DNA from 2 places in the Streptomyces sp. NPDC001348 genome. Region 1 is predicted to be linked to the other one. Evidence: riboswitches for the same ligand, from Rfam matches in the RefSeq annotation. Region 1 holds a riboswitch; the other holds the start of a gene.

Region 1 (7,613 bases):
CCGGCCCCGCTCCGCGGTGGTCGGGCTCGACTTCGACGGGACGCTGGCGCCGATCGTCGCGGACCCCGACCAGGCCCGCGCCCACCCGCGGGCGGTCCCGGCGCTTGCCGCCCTCGCTCCCAAGGTGGCCTCCGTCGCCGTGGTCACCGGCCGGCCGGCCGGGGTCGCGGTGCGCTACGGCGGCTTCGCGGGCGTTCCCGGGCTGGAGCACCTCGTCGTCCTCGGCCACTACGGCGCCGAACGCTGGGACGCCGTCAGCGGCACCGTCAACGCCCCCGCCCCGCACCCCGGCGTCACCGCCGTCCGCGCCGAACTGCCCGGCTTCCTCGACCGCATCGGCGCCTGGCACGGCACCTGGATCGAGGAGAAGGGCCGGGCCGTGGCCGTGCACACCCGCCGCGCCGAGGACCCGCAGGCCGCCTTCGAGGCCCTGCGCGAACCCCTCACCGACCTCGCCGCCCGCAACGGCCTGATCGTCGAGCCGGGCCGCATGGTCCTCGAACTCCGCCCGCCCGGCATGGACAAGGGCGTCGCCCTGCTGGAGTACGTCCGCGAGACCGGCGCCGAGGCCGTCCTCTACGCGGGCGACGACCTCGGTGACCTCCCCGCCTTCGCCGCCGTCGAAAAACTCCGCTCCGACGGCGTACCCGGCCTCCTGGTCTGCAGCGGCAGCACGGAGGTGACGGAACTCGCGGAACGCGCGGACCTGGTGGTGGACGGCCCCGAGGGCGTCGTGTCGCTGTTGCGGGGGCTCGCGGCGGCGCTTGGCTGAGCGGGTGAGCGGGTGAGCGGGTGAGCGGGTGAGCGGGTGAGCGGGCGAACGGGGGGCGGACACCGGCGTCCGCCCCCCCGCGTCAGTTTTCCAGCGCGTGCAGCTGGTCCAGGAACCACTGGGCCGGGGGCAACGCCGTGGCCGCCGCCGTGAGGCGCTTGGTGCGCTCCGCGCGCTCGCCCTCGGACATGGTGAGCGCCTGGTGGAGGGCGTGCGCCGTGCCCGTGATGTCGTACGGGTTCACCGTCACCGCGTCCTCGCCCAGCTCCTCGTAGGCTCCGGCCTCCCGGGACAGCACCAGCGCGCAGCCCTCGTCGGAGACGACCGGGACCTCCTTGGCGACCAGGTTCATGCCGTCCCGGATGGGGTTGACCAGGGCGACGTCGGCCAGCCGGTACGCGGCCAGGGAGCGGGCGAAGTCGTCCTTGACGTGGAGGACGACCGGGGTCCAGTCCGGCGTGCCGTACGCGGAGTTGATCTCCTCCGCGACCCGTTGCACCTCGGCGGTGTAGTCGCGGTACACCGCGAGGTCCTGCCGCGAGGGGTAGGCGAACGCCACGTGCACCACCCGCTCGCGCCATTCCGGGCGGTCGTCGAGAAGCTGCCGGTAGGCGAGCAGCCCGCGCACGATGTTCTTCGACAGCTCCGTGCGGTCGACCCGGACGATCGTCCTGCGTGCCCTGCCGTCGGGCGCCGTACCGATCTCCGCCCGCAGCGCCGTCATCCGCTCGTCCACGTCCGGCCGGTGCGCGCGCTGCCGCAGGAAGTCCGCGTCCGCGCCCAGGCCGTGCACCCCGATCCGGGTGCCGGAGACGGAGCCGGGGCCGAGGACCGTCTCGCAGCAGGCGGTGAACGCGTCCGCCCAGCGCTGGGTGAGGAAGCCCGCCCGGTCCGCGCCCAGGATTCCGCCGAGCAGCTCGGCCGCGATGTCGTCGGGGAGCAGCCGGAAGTAGTCCGGCGGCGCCCACGGGGTGTGCGAGAAGTGGCCGATGCGCAGGTCGGGGCGGAGTTCCCGGAGCATCCGGGGAGCCAGGGCCAGGTGGTAGTCCTGGACGACCACCACCGCTCCCTGCGCCGCCTCCTCGGCGAGCGCTTCGGCGAACGCCCGGTTGTAGGCCTCGTAGGACGCCCACTGTCGCCGGAACTCCGCGTCGAGGACGGGTTCCAGCGGGGTCTGGTACAGCATGTGGTGGACGAACCACAGCACCGAGTTGGCGATGCCGTTGTACGCGTCGGAGAACACGGCCGCGTCGATGTCGATCATCCGGACCTGCTGTCCGCCGGTCGCGTCCTCGGACAGCCGCCGGCCGCCGTGGGAGCGGCGCACCGCCTCCCGGTCGGCGTCGCTCAGCGCGGCGCACACCCAGAGCGCGTTCGCGTCCGGCCCGATGGCCGACAGCCCGGACACCAGTCCGCCGCCACCCCGCTTGGCGTGCAGCGAACCGTCCTCGCGGACTTCGTACGAAACCGGGCCGCGATTGGACGCGACCAGCACCTCAGCACCGTGCGTGGAAGCCATGAGTCTCAACCTAGCCCGGCCCGGAAACGCTCAAACGTACGGTTCCCTCGCTGGCGGAGTGACACCGGCGGGATGTCGGCGGGATGTCGACGGGATCCGGCCGGGGTACGGCCGGGGTACGGCCGGGGTCAGGCCACGCGGCGCGCGGCGTACTCCGCGATCTCCGCCATCGGCGGCCGTTCCTCCGTGTCCACGGAGTAGGTGCGCGGCTCGAAGCCCTCCTCGCCCCGCTCGAACTGGGTGAGCGAGGGCCGTACGAGGTGGCCGCGGGCCAGGCGCAGCTGGGCGGTGCGGTAGATGGCGGCGGCCATCCGGCCGAGTGCCTGCCCGTCCTGGTGGCGGTGCTTGCGCACCCCCACGTCCACCTGGGCCAGGGCGTTCAGGCCCACCAGGTGCAGCGCGTCGACCAGCATGCCCAGCTCCACCCCGTATCCGACGGGGAAGGGCAGCTGCTCCAGGAGCGAGCGGCGGGCCGCGTACTCACCGCCGAGCGGCTGCACGAATCCGGCCAGCTGCGGCCAGTGCATGTTGAGCAGCGGGCGGGCCATCAGCTCGGTGACCCGGCCGCCCTGGCCCGACGCGCCCGCGAGCGGACGGTCGTACATGCCCTTCACCAGGTCCACTTCCGGGTCGGTCAGCAGCGGGCCGACGATCCCCGAGACGAAGTCGGAGGAGAAGTCCTTCAGGTCGGCGTCGATGAAGCAGACGATGTCCCCGTGGGTGACGAGGAGCGAACGCCACAGCACCTCGCCCTTGCCGGGCACGGCCGGTATCCGCGGCAGGACGTCGTCGCGGTGGACGACCCGGGCGCCCGCCGCGGCGGCCACCTCGGAGGTGCGGTCGGTGGACCCCGAGTCGACGACCACGATCTCGTCGACGAGCGGGACCTGCTGCATGAGGTCGTGGCGGACGATCGCGACGATGTCGCCGACCGTCTCCTCCTCGTTGAGTGCCGGCAGCACGACACTGACCGACTGGCCCGTGCGCTGCTTGGCGGCCAGGATCTGGTGGAGCGGGCGATCGGTCACGGACCAGGAGCGGGTGCTCAGCCAGCGCTCGACTTCTTCCAGCACGGTGTGCGGCTCCTCACTGTTGTCTCGCGCTTCGGACGACTATCTCAACTGTCCCGGCCTTCGGTTACAGTCTTGAACAACGCCGATGACCATCGCATGTCCGGGGTCACCGCCGTTCACAACCGCATACCGCTCATCCAGAGGGGCAGAGGGACACGGCCCGATGAAGCCCCGGCAACCCTCCAGTCGGTTCTCGTAGATCAGTTGGATCAGTTGAATCAGTCCTGATCGTTCCGCGAGGCTCCCGGCTAGGGAAGGTGCCAAATCCGTCTCACGGCGAGATGCGTCGTGAGGAAGATGAGGAGAAAGGGCCTCGCCTCACATGGCTGTGCAGACTGCTGAAAGCACCACCGACTCCACCGTAGACCTCGGCCCCGCCGCCGCTCTGAGCTGCCGCGAGTGCGGCCACCGGGTGCCGCTCGGACCGGTCTTCGCCTGCGAGGAGTGTTTCGGCCCGCTCGAGATCGCGTACGACTTCTCGGCCTACGACACCGAGGAGCTCCGCAAGCGGATCGAGGCGGGACCCGCGAACATCTGGCGCTACGCACCCCTGCTGCCCGTCCCGGCGGACGTGGCGACCAAGCCGAACATCAACCCCGGCTGGACCAAGCTCGTGCAGGCCGACAACCTCGCCCGTGAGCTCGGCATCGAGGCGTCGAAGCTGTATGTGAAGGACGACTCGGGCAACCCGACGCACTCCTTCAAGGACCGCGTGGTCGCGCAGGCGCTGGAGGCGGCGCGCGCCTTCGGTTTCACCACCCTGTCCTGCTCCTCCACCGGCAACCTGGCCGGCGCGGTGGGTGCCGCGGCGGCCCGGGCCGGCTTCCGCTCCTGCGTGTTCATCCCGCACGACCTGGAGCAGGGCAAGGTCGTCATGGCCGCGGTCTACGGCGGTGAGCTCGTCGGCATCGAGGGCAACTACGACGACGTGAACCGCTTCTGCTCCGAGCTGATCGGCGACCCGGCCGGCGAGGGCTGGGGCTTCGTCAACGTCAATCTGCGGCCCTACTACGCCGAGGGGTCCAAGACCCTGGCGTACGAGATCTGCGAGCAGCTCGGCTGGCGGCTCCCGGACCAGATCGTGGTCCCGATCGCCTCCGGCTCCCAGCTCACCAAGATCGACAAGGGGCTGCAGGAGCTGGTGAAGCTCGGTCTCGTCGAGGACCGGCCGTACAAGATCTTCGGCGCCCAGGCCGAGGGCTGCTCGCCGGTGTCGACCGCGTTCAAGGCGGGCCACGACGTGGTGCGCCCGCAGAAGCCGAACACCATCGCCAAGTCCCTCGCCATCGGCAACCCGGCGGACGGGCCGTACGTCCTGGACATCGCGCGCCGCACCGGCGGGGCGGTGGAGGACGTGACGGACGAGCAGGTGGTGGACGCCATCAAGCTGCTGGCCCGCACGGAGGGGATCTTCGCGGAGACGGCGGGCGGCGTGACGGTGGGTGTCACGCGCAAGCTGGTCGAGAGCGGCGTCCTCGACCCGGCCAAGACGACCGTCGTCCTCAACACGGGCGACGGGCTGAAGACGCTGGACGCGGTGGCGGGCACCGGCCTGACCGCCACGATCCGTCCCAACCTGGACTCGTTCCGAGAGGCCGGCCTCGCGTAGTACGCGCTGGCCCTGCTTACCCGACCGGAGGTCACACCCGTATGAGCGTCACCGTTCGCATCCCCACCATCCTGCGCACCTACACGGGCGGCCGGGCGGAGGTCCAGGCCGAGGGCGCGACCCTCGGCGAGGTCATCTCCGACCTGGAGAAGAACCACACCGGGATCGCCGCCCGGGTCCTGGACGACCAGGGCAAGCTGCGCCGCTTCGTCAACGTGTACGTCAACGACGACGACGTGCGCTTCGAGCAGGGGCTGGAGACCGCGACTCCGGACGGCGCGGGCGTCTCCATCATTCCGGCCGTCGCCGGCGGCTGACCGAATGACCGAACATTACCTTCGGTAACAGCGATTACCGAGGGTTCATCGAATTGCCCCCGCCGTACGAGAAACGGAGGGGGCAATTCAGTGCGGTTGAGCGCGGTACAGTTGGGGAACGCGCTCCCGGAACGCGGGTCGGGGGCCCTGGATTCGTGCCGCACACCCGACAAGAAGTAGCCAAAGTGTGCGAGTCTTTTGCGCCTTATGTGCCCTTTGCCGGGTCCGAATTGCCCTGAATTCAGCCGAATTTTTGGCAGATTCCCGACCGGCGACGTCCAGATTTCTCGTCCGATTGACCTGTTGCAGACGGCAGTTGGACAGATACATTCAGCCGCGGTCGACGCGTTCCGGCGCACGCCCCCAGTCCATGGGGGGTGAGGTCTGACCCGGATCCGCGAAGTGTGGATCTGTGCAAGGGCCAGTAATAGGGGAGTTAGGCATGGCTCAGGGCACCGTCAAGTGGTTCAACGCGGAGAAGGGGTACGGCTTCATCGCGGTCGACGGTGGTGCGGATGTTTTCGTCCACTACAGTGCGATCCAGATGGACGGTTACCGCACCCTGGAAGAGGGTCAGCGGGTCGATTTCGAGATCTCGCAGGGACAGAAGGGGCCGCAGGCGGACATGGTCCGGCTCGCGACCAGCTGAAGCACGCGCCGACTGCGACGACGTTCTTCTGTGCATCTTCGAAGGGCCCGTACCCCCCGGGGTACGGGCCCTTCGGCCTGTCCGGACGCCCGTGGAGCCCGCTGTTCACCTGGGTATCCGCTCGAGCCGCTTGCACTCGGCATGGGCGAGTGCTAATCATTGGCGTTAGCACTCTGAAGGTGAGAGTGACAGCGAAGGACCGGGTCGGTGAGGCCCGCAGACCACGTGGGGCAAGGAACCACGGGGTCCGCGAGCCGTCCGTCGCGGGCGCGGGCGCGGTCCGAAGGAATCACCCCCAGTCCTGGAGGGACCACTTCACATGGCCAAGATCATCGCGTTCGACGAGGAGGCGCGGCGCGGCCTCGAGCGCGGCATGAACCAGCTCGCGGACGCCGTGAAGGTGACGCTCGGCCCCAAGGGCCGCAACGTCGTCCTCGAGAAGAAGTGGGGCGCGCCCACGATCACCAACGACGGCGTCTCCATCGCCAAGGAGATCGAGCTCGAGGACCCGTACGAGAAGATCGGCGCCGAGCTGGTCAAGGAAGTCGCCAAGAAGACGGACGACGTCGCCGGTGACGGTACGACCACGGCGACCGTCCTGGCCCAGGCGCTGGTCCGCGAGGGCCTGCGCAACGTGGCCGCCGGTGCCAACCCGATGGCCCTGAAGCGCGGTATCGAGAAGGCCGTCGAGGCCGTCTCCGCCGCCCTGCTGGAGCAGGCGAAGGACGTCGAGACCAAGGAGCAGATCGCCTCCACGGCCTCCATCTCCGCCGCCGACACCCAGATCGGCGAGCTCATCGCCGAGGCCATGGACAAGGTCGGCAAGGAAGGCGTCATCACCGTCGAGGAGTCCCAGACCTTCGGTCTGGAGCTGGAGCTCACCGAGGGTATGCGCTTCGACAAGGGCTACATCTCGGCGTACTTCGCCACCGACATGGAGCGTATGGAGGCCGTCCTCGACGACCCGTACATCCTGATCGCCAACTCCAAGATCTCCGCGGTCAAGGACCTGCTCCCGCTCCTGGAGAAGGTCATGCAGTCGGGCAAGCCGCTGCTGATCATCGCCGAGGACGTCGAGGGCGAGGCCCTGTCGACCCTGGTCGTCAACAAGATCCGCGGCACCTTCAAGTCCGTCGCCGTCAAGGCCCCGGGCTTCGGCGACCGCCGCAAGGCCATGCTCGGCGACATCGCCATCCTCACGGGCGGCGAGGTCATCTCCGAGGAGGTCGGTCTCAAGCTGGAGAACGCCACCCTCGACCTGCTGGGCAAGGCCCGCAAGGTGGTCATCACCAAGGACGAGACCACCATCGTCGACGGTGCCGGCTCCTCCGACCAGGTCAACGGCCGCGTGAACCAGATCCGCGCCGAGATCGAGAACAGCGACTCCGACTACGACCGCGAGAAGCTCCAGGAGCGCCTGGCCAAGCTCGCGGGCGGCGTGGCCGTCATCAAGGCCGGTGCCGCCACCGAGGTCGAGCTCAAGGAGCGCAAGCACCGCATCGAGGACGCCGTCCGCAACGCCAAGGCGGCCGTCGAGGAGGGCATCGTCGCCGGTGGTGGCGTGGCCCTGCTGCAGGCCTCCCAGGTCTTCGAGAAGCTGGAGCTCGAGGGTGACGAGGCGACCGGCGCCAACGCCGTGAAGCTCGCCCTGGAGGCCCCGCTCAAGCAGATCGC
Region 2 (7,613 bases), on a different contig from region 1:
GGCGAGACCGTCGAGGAGATCACCGGTGTGGTCCGGGCGATGTACGAGCACGCCAACGTGATCGAGGTGACCGGCCGCACGGTCGACATCGTCGGCACGGGTGGCGACGGCGCGAAGACGGTGAACATCTCCACGATGGCGGCGCTCGTGGTGGCCGGCACCGGCGCGAAGGTCGTCAAGCACGGCAACCGGGCCGCCTCGTCGGCGTCGGGCTCCTCGGACGTCCTGGAGAAGCTGGGCGTCAACCTGGACCTGACGCCACAGCGGGTGGCCGAGGTCGCGGAGGAGGCGGGCATCACCTTCTGCTTCGCGGTGAAGTTCCACCCGGCACTGCGCCATGTGGCCGCCACACGCGGCCAGTTGGGCATCCGGACGGTCTTCAACGCCCTCGGGCCGCTGACCAACCCGGCGAAGGTGAAGGCGCAGGCGGTCGGCGTCGCGGACCCCCGCCTGGCGCCGATGATCGCGGGCGTCCTGGCCGGACGCGGCAACTCCTCCCTCGTCTTCCGCGGTGACGACGGCCTCGACGAGCTGACCACGACCTCCACCTCCCACGTCTGGGTGGTCAGGGACGGCAAGGTCACCGAGGAGACCTTCGACCCGCGGGACGTCGGCATCCAACTGGTGCCGGTGGAGGCGCTGCGCGGCGGCGACCCGTCGTACAACGCCGAGGTGGCGCTGCGTCTGCTCGACGGCGAGACCGGGCCCGTCCGCGACGCCGTCCTGCTGAACTCGGCGGCGGCGCTGGTGGCCCTGGACCCGACGGGAGAACCGCTGGCCGAGCAGTTGCGTGCCGGGATGCGCAAGGCGGCCGAGTCGATCGACTCCGGGGCGGCCAGGCGGACCCTCGACCGCTGGGTGGCGGCGAGCAACGCGTAGGGACTGCCCCGACGGGGAGCAGCCGCGGGAGTAGAGTGAAACTGTGAAAACGTGGCCCCGCGGCTGCTCCGTCTCGGCGTGGGGTGCCCGGGGACACGGGCCGCAAGGAGCGAGGCATGATCCACTCAGCCGATATCCGCGAGTGGCGCAACCGTGACGTGATCGATCCCAGGGGCCGCAAGATCGGTGCCCTGGAAGCGGTCTACGTGGACACCACCACCGACACTCCTGCCATGGTCACCGTCCGCACCGGACTGCCGACCCGGCACCGGCTCGTCTTCGTCCCCCTCGACGAGGCGACCCTCGGTCCCGGGTACGTGAAGGTGGCCCACTCCAGGGGGCAGGTGAAGAAGGCACCGTCCATCGGCATGGACGACGTCCTGCCGGTCGAGCGGGAGCACGAGATCTACGAACACTACGACAGGCCCTACGAGGCCGATGTCCAACGCGGGCGCCGGCTGGCGCGCGGCTGACCGGCCCGTCGGAGGAGGCGGTCACCCATGGCGCTCTTCCTGTTCCTGATCCTCGTGGCCGTCATCCTGGGGCTCATCGGCGTGGCGGCACAGGGGCTGTTCTACCTCCTGGTCATCGGTGCGGTGATCCTGGTGGCCGACCTGGTGCTGTTCGGCGTGCGCTGGTCCCGGCACCACGGGCACCACGTCGTGCGGTGAGACTCCCGTCCGCCATCCGGACATGAGTTGCGGGCCGGTGATCAGCCACGTAACTTCTGTGACCAGGTCATGAGTGACAGTCATTCGGCCCCGGCCGACTGTCCGGCAACCCTCCGTCCGTGGCGGGGTGCCCCGGGTGAAGACCAGGCCGTGGGCAGCGAGGTCCGCGGCAAGCGCGGACCCCTCGCAAGCCAGGGGTCCTGGTCGTCGAGGGAGCCTTCTGTGAGCAAGCGAATGCGCTAGGGCGTCGAGCCCCGCCTCCGCATCCCCCTTTTCACCTCATCCGTGCTTGAGCGCCGTCCGCTCGTGCGGTGAGTTCCGCCTGCCTTCACAGGAGTACACCCATGTCCGTCCGCACCGTTGCCGCCGACCAGTCCCTCTGTGCCCCGCTGCCCGTTCTCGGCCGGGACGTCACCGTCCCGCTCGTCACCGGTGGGGAGGTCGCCTACGCCGCGCTCGACTACGCGGCCAGCGCCCCCGCGCTCCAGCGGGTCTGGGACGACGTGGCCGCGTACGCCCCCTACTACGGCAGCGTGCACCGGGGCGCCGGCTACCTCTCGCAGCTGTCCACCGACCTCTTCGAGAACGCCCGCGCCACGGTCGCCGAGTTCCTCGACTGCCGGGCGGACGACCAGGTCGTCTTCACCCGGTCGACCACGGACTCCCTGAACCTCCTCGCCCGCGCGCTCCCCGCGGGCTGCCAGGTCTTCGTCTTCGAGACCGAGCACCACGCCTCCCTGCTGCCCTGGCAGGACGCCCGGGTCACCTACCTCGACGCCCCCCGCACCCCGCGGCAGGCCGTGGAGACCCTCGAGCGGGCCCTCGCCGGCCGCCCTGTACCGACCGGAGGGGGCCACGGCCCGGCCCTGGTGTGCGTGACCGGCGCCTCCAACGTCACCGGTGAGCTCTGGCCGGTCCGCGAACTGGCCGCCGCCGCCCACGCGCACGGCGCCCGGATCGTCCTGGACGCCGCCCAGCTGGCCCCGCACCACCCGGTGAGCCTCAGGGAGCTGGACGTCGACTGGGTCGCGTTCTCCGGGCACAAGCTGTACGCCCCGTTCGGCTCCGGTGTGCTGGCCGGCCGTGCCGACTGGCTGCGCGCGGCCGAGCCGTACCTCGCGGGCGGCGGCGCCAGCCGCAAGGTCACCCGGCGCGACGACGGGGGAGTGGAGGTGGAGTGGCACGACAGCGCCGCCCGCCACGAGGCCGGCTCCCCGAACGTCATCGGCGCCTACTCCATCGCCTCGGCCTGCAAGGCGCTCACCGAGGCGGGCTTCGAGAGCCTGGTCGCCCGCGAGCAGCACCTGATCGCCGAGGTCCGCGCGGGCCTGGCGGAGGTCCCCGAGGTCCGGGTGCTGTCCCTCTTCGGCGACGACGCCCCGCGCGTCGGCGTCATCTCCTTCGTCGTCGAGGGCTGGAACAGCTCCCACTTCGCCGCCGCGCTCTCCGCGGAGTACGGCATCGGCGTCCGCGACGGCCTGTTCTGCGCCCACCCCCTGGTCCGCACCCTGCTGGGCAGCGACCCGCAGACGCAGGGCGAGTGCGGCGCCCCCGAGGCGGCGCCCGGCGAGAAGTCCCTCAACGCCGTCCGGGTCAGCTTCGGCGCGGGCACACCGGACGAGCACGTGGAGCGGTTCGTGTCCGCGGTGAAGGAACTGGTGCGGGACGGTGCCAAGTGGCGCTACCGGACCGAGGACGGCCGCTGCGTTCCGGCCGTCTGACCCCCGGCTCGGCAACCGGCTCCACGCGGCCTCCGGCCGAAACGAGGCCCTCGTCGGCCCGTCCTAGCTGTCCAGCCCGATCGCGAACGCCGCCTCCAGGTCGTGCTGGGAGTAGGTGCGGAACGCCACGTGCGTGTCGGTGGCCTCCACGCCGGGGATCTTGCTGATCCGGCCGGGGATGACATCCGCCAGGTCCTCGTGCCGGCTCACCCTGACCATGGCGATCAGGTCGTAGGTGCCGGTGACCGAGAAGACCTCGCTGACACTGTCCAGCGCGGCGATCTGCTCCGCGATCTCGGGGATCCGGTCCACGCTGGTCTTGATGAGCACGATCGCGGTGATCACGGCTGGTTCTCTCCCTCGGGGGCCGGGGCTGGGGCGGCCTCAACTCTAGGGCAGCCCCTGGTGGCCCGCCCGAACAGCACCCACGCGAGGACGAAGCCCAGCCCGAAGCCCACCAGGTGGGCCAGGTACGCCACACCCGGGCCCTGCGGGGCACGGCCCGCCGCCAGCCACTGCAGGGCCGCCCAGAAGGGCAGGACGATCCAGGCGGGGAAGCGCAGCGGGAGGAAGAACAGGAACGGGAGGAGACTGGTGACGCGGGCGCCGGGGAACAGGTAGAGGAACGCGCCGAGGACCGCCGAGATCGCCCCCGAGGCCCCGACCAGGGACTGTTCGGAGGCGGCGTTGGCGGCGGCGTAGCCGAGCAGCGCCAGATAGCCGCAGCCGACGTAGAACAGGATGAACTGGACGCGGCCCATGCGTTCCTCGGTCATCGCCCCGAAGACGTAGAGGAAGAGCATGTTGCCCAGCAGGTGCACCCAGCTGCCGTGCACGAACAGCGCCGTGGCCGGGGTGAGGGCCGTCCGGGCCGGGCCGTCGAACAGCTCGGCGGGGATCACCCCCCAGTGCCGGAAGTAGGCCCGCTGGGCGGCGAGCAGGGCGTCGCCGGAGCCGTAGACCGGATTCAGCCCGCCCGCCGGCCCGAGCAGGAACAGCAGACAGCACAGGACGATCAGGGCGTACGTCATCGGCGTCGACTTGCTGACCATGGCTACAGAGCATGACGTAACGGGACGCAAGCGCACGGACCGCCTCGCCGCCGTGGACGGACGGGCGGCGAGTCGCCGCCAGGCCGTAGGGTTACGAGCCACACGCGTCGCGGAGACGATGTGTCACGGACCACGGACACTAGAAGGAAGCGAACAGTCACGATGCCGGTTCCCCTGCCGACCGCCGAGACCCGGTGGCGCTGCACCCTCTGCGGCAACCTCACCCGTTTCGACGTGACCCGCTCGTCGAAGGTCGTCGAGTACGTCCACCTCGACCTCGCCGGTGAGCCCAAGGTCGAGGAGCGGGAGGTGGTCAGTGAGACCATCGAGTCGGTGCGCTGCCGCTGGTGCAACGCGGTGGACCAGGTGGAACTCGTGGACAGGCCGGGCGCCGACTCCTGACCGGAGCGACGCACACGTGATGGGGTGTGACGGATGGTGGAGACCACGGGCGGGGGGCCGGGCGACGGCACCGCCGAGGTGCTTGACCGTCCGCTGCCCGACGGCGTGCGGCGGCGGGTCGTGCAGATCGTCTCGGACGGCTTCGGCGGGCTGACGGTCGCCGAACTACCCGCCCAGCTACGGCAGTACGCCCGTTTCGCCCCCAACCGTCGCGCGAAGTTCGCGGGCAACGCGATGGCGGCGGCGCTGGAGACCGAGCCGCTGTTCCGCCAGCGCATCGGCGAGAAACTCAGAGAGGCCCAGCCGGAACTCACCGGCGCCCTCGACTCGGGCTCCCCGCCTCCGGCCGCGGACCCGCTCGACGTGGCGGCCGCGGCCTACGTACTGCGCCCCGCGGGCTGGGTGAAGCTGGTGACCGCGGCCGGCGAGGAGGCCCTGCGGGCGGACGCCGAGCGCGCCGACGAGGAGAGCCGCGCCGAGCTGGAGCGGCTGCGCGAGGAGCTCGACCGGGCCCGTGAGCAGACCCGGGCCGAGACCGAGCGGCTGCGCGCCGAGCTGGAGTCGGCCAAGAGGGAAGCGGAATCGCTTCACCGCAAGCTCCGCGCCGCCCTCAGCGACGTCAAGCGCGGCGAGGCGGCCCTGCGCAGGGTGCAGGGCGAGATCGAGGTGGTGCGGGCCGAGGGGCAGGCCCAGGTGTCCGCCGCGGAGAGCGAGACCCGGCGGCTCAAGTCCCGCCTCGGCGAGGCCGAGGCCGCGCTGGAGGCCACGCGCAGAGCAGCCCGCGAGGGGCGCAGTGTGGAGGACATGCGCGTCCGGCTGCTCCTTGACACCCTTCTGGACGCGACGCAGGGGCTGCGCCGGGAGCTGGCCCTGCCGCCGGTGTCGGTGCGGCCGGCGGAGACGGTGGACGCGGTCGAACCGGGACGGATGACCCCGAAGGACATCGCCGCACGGGCGTTGTCCGAGAACGATCCCGCGATCCTCGACCAGCTCCTCGCCCTGCCGCAGGCGCACCTGGTGGTCGACGGCTACAACGTCACCAAGACCGGCTATCCGCAGATGCCGCTGGAGAAGCAGCGGCTGCGGCTGCTCGGCCAGCTCTCCCAGCTCGCCGCCCAGACCGGCGCCGAGGTGACGTGCGTCTTCGACGGGGCCGAACTGGCCGCGCCGGTGCTGCTGGCCCCGCCGCGCGGGGTGCGGGTGCTGTTCTCCAAGCCGGGCGTCACGGCCGACGAGCTCATCCGCCAGCTGGTGCGCGCGGAGCCGCCGGGCCGCCCGGTCATCGTCGCCTCGACGGACCGCGAGGTGGCCGACGGGGTCGCCAGGGCGGGGGCCCGTCCGGTGGCTTCTGCGGTGCTTCTGAAGCGCCTGTCCTGAAAACGCCAACGTAGAGGTTTAATGCCCGAATTGGCGGTTCTGTCACGCAACGTAGTGTCAACCGCGCATCACTCCATGTGGGTTGAGTGCAAAGAATGCATTGCGTGACGAGGATTTTTGGTGTGAGGATTTGATCTGATCACAAGAGGGTCACTAGGGTCTGGGCTCGAACCTCCGAGCGGGTGATCACTCACAAGAAGGAGTTCGCCTGTCGTGGCGTCCCACCGTCGACCCAAGCAGCCCAGTCGCACGCGTGTCACCGTGCTGACCACCGCAGCAGCCGCCGCCGTCGCGTTCAGCGCGAACGCCGCCAACGCCGCACCCAGCGAGAAGCTGAGCAAGAGCGAGGTCAAGGCCAGGGTCGACAAGCTCTACGAGGAAGCCGAGCAGGCCTCCGAGAAGTACGACGGAGCCAAGGCGAAGCAGGAGAAGCTCCAGAAGGAGATCTCCACCATCCAGGACAACGTCGCCCGCGGTCAGCAGGAGCTCAACAAGCTCCGCGACGGCCTGGGCTCGATGGCCACCGCGCAGTACCGCACCGGCGGCATCGACCCCTCGGTCCAGCTCTTCCTGTCCTCCAACCCGGACGACTACCTCGACAAGGCCTCCACTCTCGACCAGTTGAGCAGCCAGCAGGTCGAGGCCCTGAAGGAAATTCAGGACAAACAGCGTGAACTCGCCCAGGAGCGCGCCGAGGCGACCGAGAAGCTCAAGGACCTCGCCTCCACCCGCACCGCACTGGGTGACAAGAAGCGGGAAGTCCAGGGCAAGCTGGCCGAGGCGCAGAAGCTGCTCAACACCCTGACCGCCAAGGAGAAGGCGGCCCTCGCCGCCGAGCAGAACCGCGCCAGCCGTTCCTCCACCGAGCGCGTCAACCTGGGCGACACCCCGCCCGGTTCCAGCCGTGCCGCCGCGGCCTTCGCCGCCGCCCAGACCAGGATCGGCTCGCCCTACCAGTGGGGCGCCACCGGCCCGTCCGCCTTCGACTGCTCGGGCCTGACCTCCTGGGCCTACGCCCAGGCCGGCGTCTCCATCCCGCGCACCTCCGAGGCGCAGGCCAACGCCGGTACGCGCATCTACAACCAGGCGGACCTGAAGGTCGGCGACCTCGTCATCTTCTTCGGCGACTACCACCACGTCGGCCTGTACGCGGGCAACGGGCAGGTGCTGCACGCCCCGCACACCGGTGCCGTGGTGCGCTACGAGGCGATGAGCAACATGACGTTCGAGTTCGGCGTCCGCATCGGCTGACCCTGCGCGGGCCGCCCCTCGCGGTCCCGTGGGTGCGCCCGAACGGGCGATTCACCACAACCGGAAACTGACTCCACGCCCCGCCGGTGACCTGCGTCAGCGGCGGGGCGTCGGGTTGCCGGGCCCCCGGCCTCCTTGGACGCTGCGTGTCCGCACGGCTACTGTCTGCCGAGCTCTGCCAGACATCCGCCAGCGGAAGGAGTGCGGTTTCCCGTGGGGTCCCATCGCCGTCCAGCACCGTCCGGGTTCGACCGGGGCGC

The links. A riboswitch is a leader RNA that binds a small molecule or an ion and turns the genes downstream of it on or off. The one in region 1 is predicted to bind S-adenosylmethionine.
Region 2: another riboswitch for S-adenosylmethionine. It lies ahead of ACWC21_RS04875 (aminotransferase class V-fold PLP-dependent enzyme); the one in region 1 lies ahead of thrC (threonine synthase).

The regions. Positions count from the first base shown of each region.
Region 1 is NZ_JBSFIK010000008.1:220,455-228,067, reverse strand. It holds gene otsB (trehalose-phosphatase) at 1-772, shown strand, start outside; gene ACWC21_RS11695 (alpha,alpha-trehalose-phosphate synthase (UDP-forming)) at 855-2,291, opposite strand; gene ACWC21_RS11690 (glucosyl-3-phosphoglycerate synthase) at 2,420-3,364, opposite strand; SAM riboswitch class I at 3,495-3,668, shown strand; gene thrC (threonine synthase) at 3,687-4,973, shown strand; gene ACWC21_RS11680 (ubiquitin-like small modifier protein 1) at 5,015-5,290, shown strand; gene ACWC21_RS11675 (cold-shock protein) at 5,733-5,939, shown strand; gene groL (chaperonin GroEL) at 6,259-7,613, shown strand, end outside.
Region 2 is NZ_JBSFIK010000003.1:283,715-291,327, reverse strand. It holds gene trpD (anthranilate phosphoribosyltransferase) at 1-879, shown strand, start outside; gene ACWC21_RS04885 (PRC-barrel domain-containing protein) at 996-1,352, shown strand; gene ACWC21_RS04880 (hypothetical protein) at 1,380-1,550, shown strand; SAM riboswitch class IV at 1,616-1,732, shown strand; gene ACWC21_RS04875 (aminotransferase class V-fold PLP-dependent enzyme) at 1,895-3,271, shown strand; gene ACWC21_RS04870 (Lrp/AsnC family transcriptional regulator) at 3,335-3,616, opposite strand; gene ACWC21_RS04865 (rhomboid family intramembrane serine protease) at 3,613-4,323, opposite strand; gene ACWC21_RS04860 (hypothetical protein) at 4,486-4,725, shown strand; gene ACWC21_RS04855 (NYN domain-containing protein) at 4,759-6,102, shown strand; gene ACWC21_RS04850 (NlpC/P60 family protein) at 6,316-7,353, shown strand; gene ACWC21_RS04845 (NlpC/P60 family protein) at 7,567-7,613, shown strand, end outside.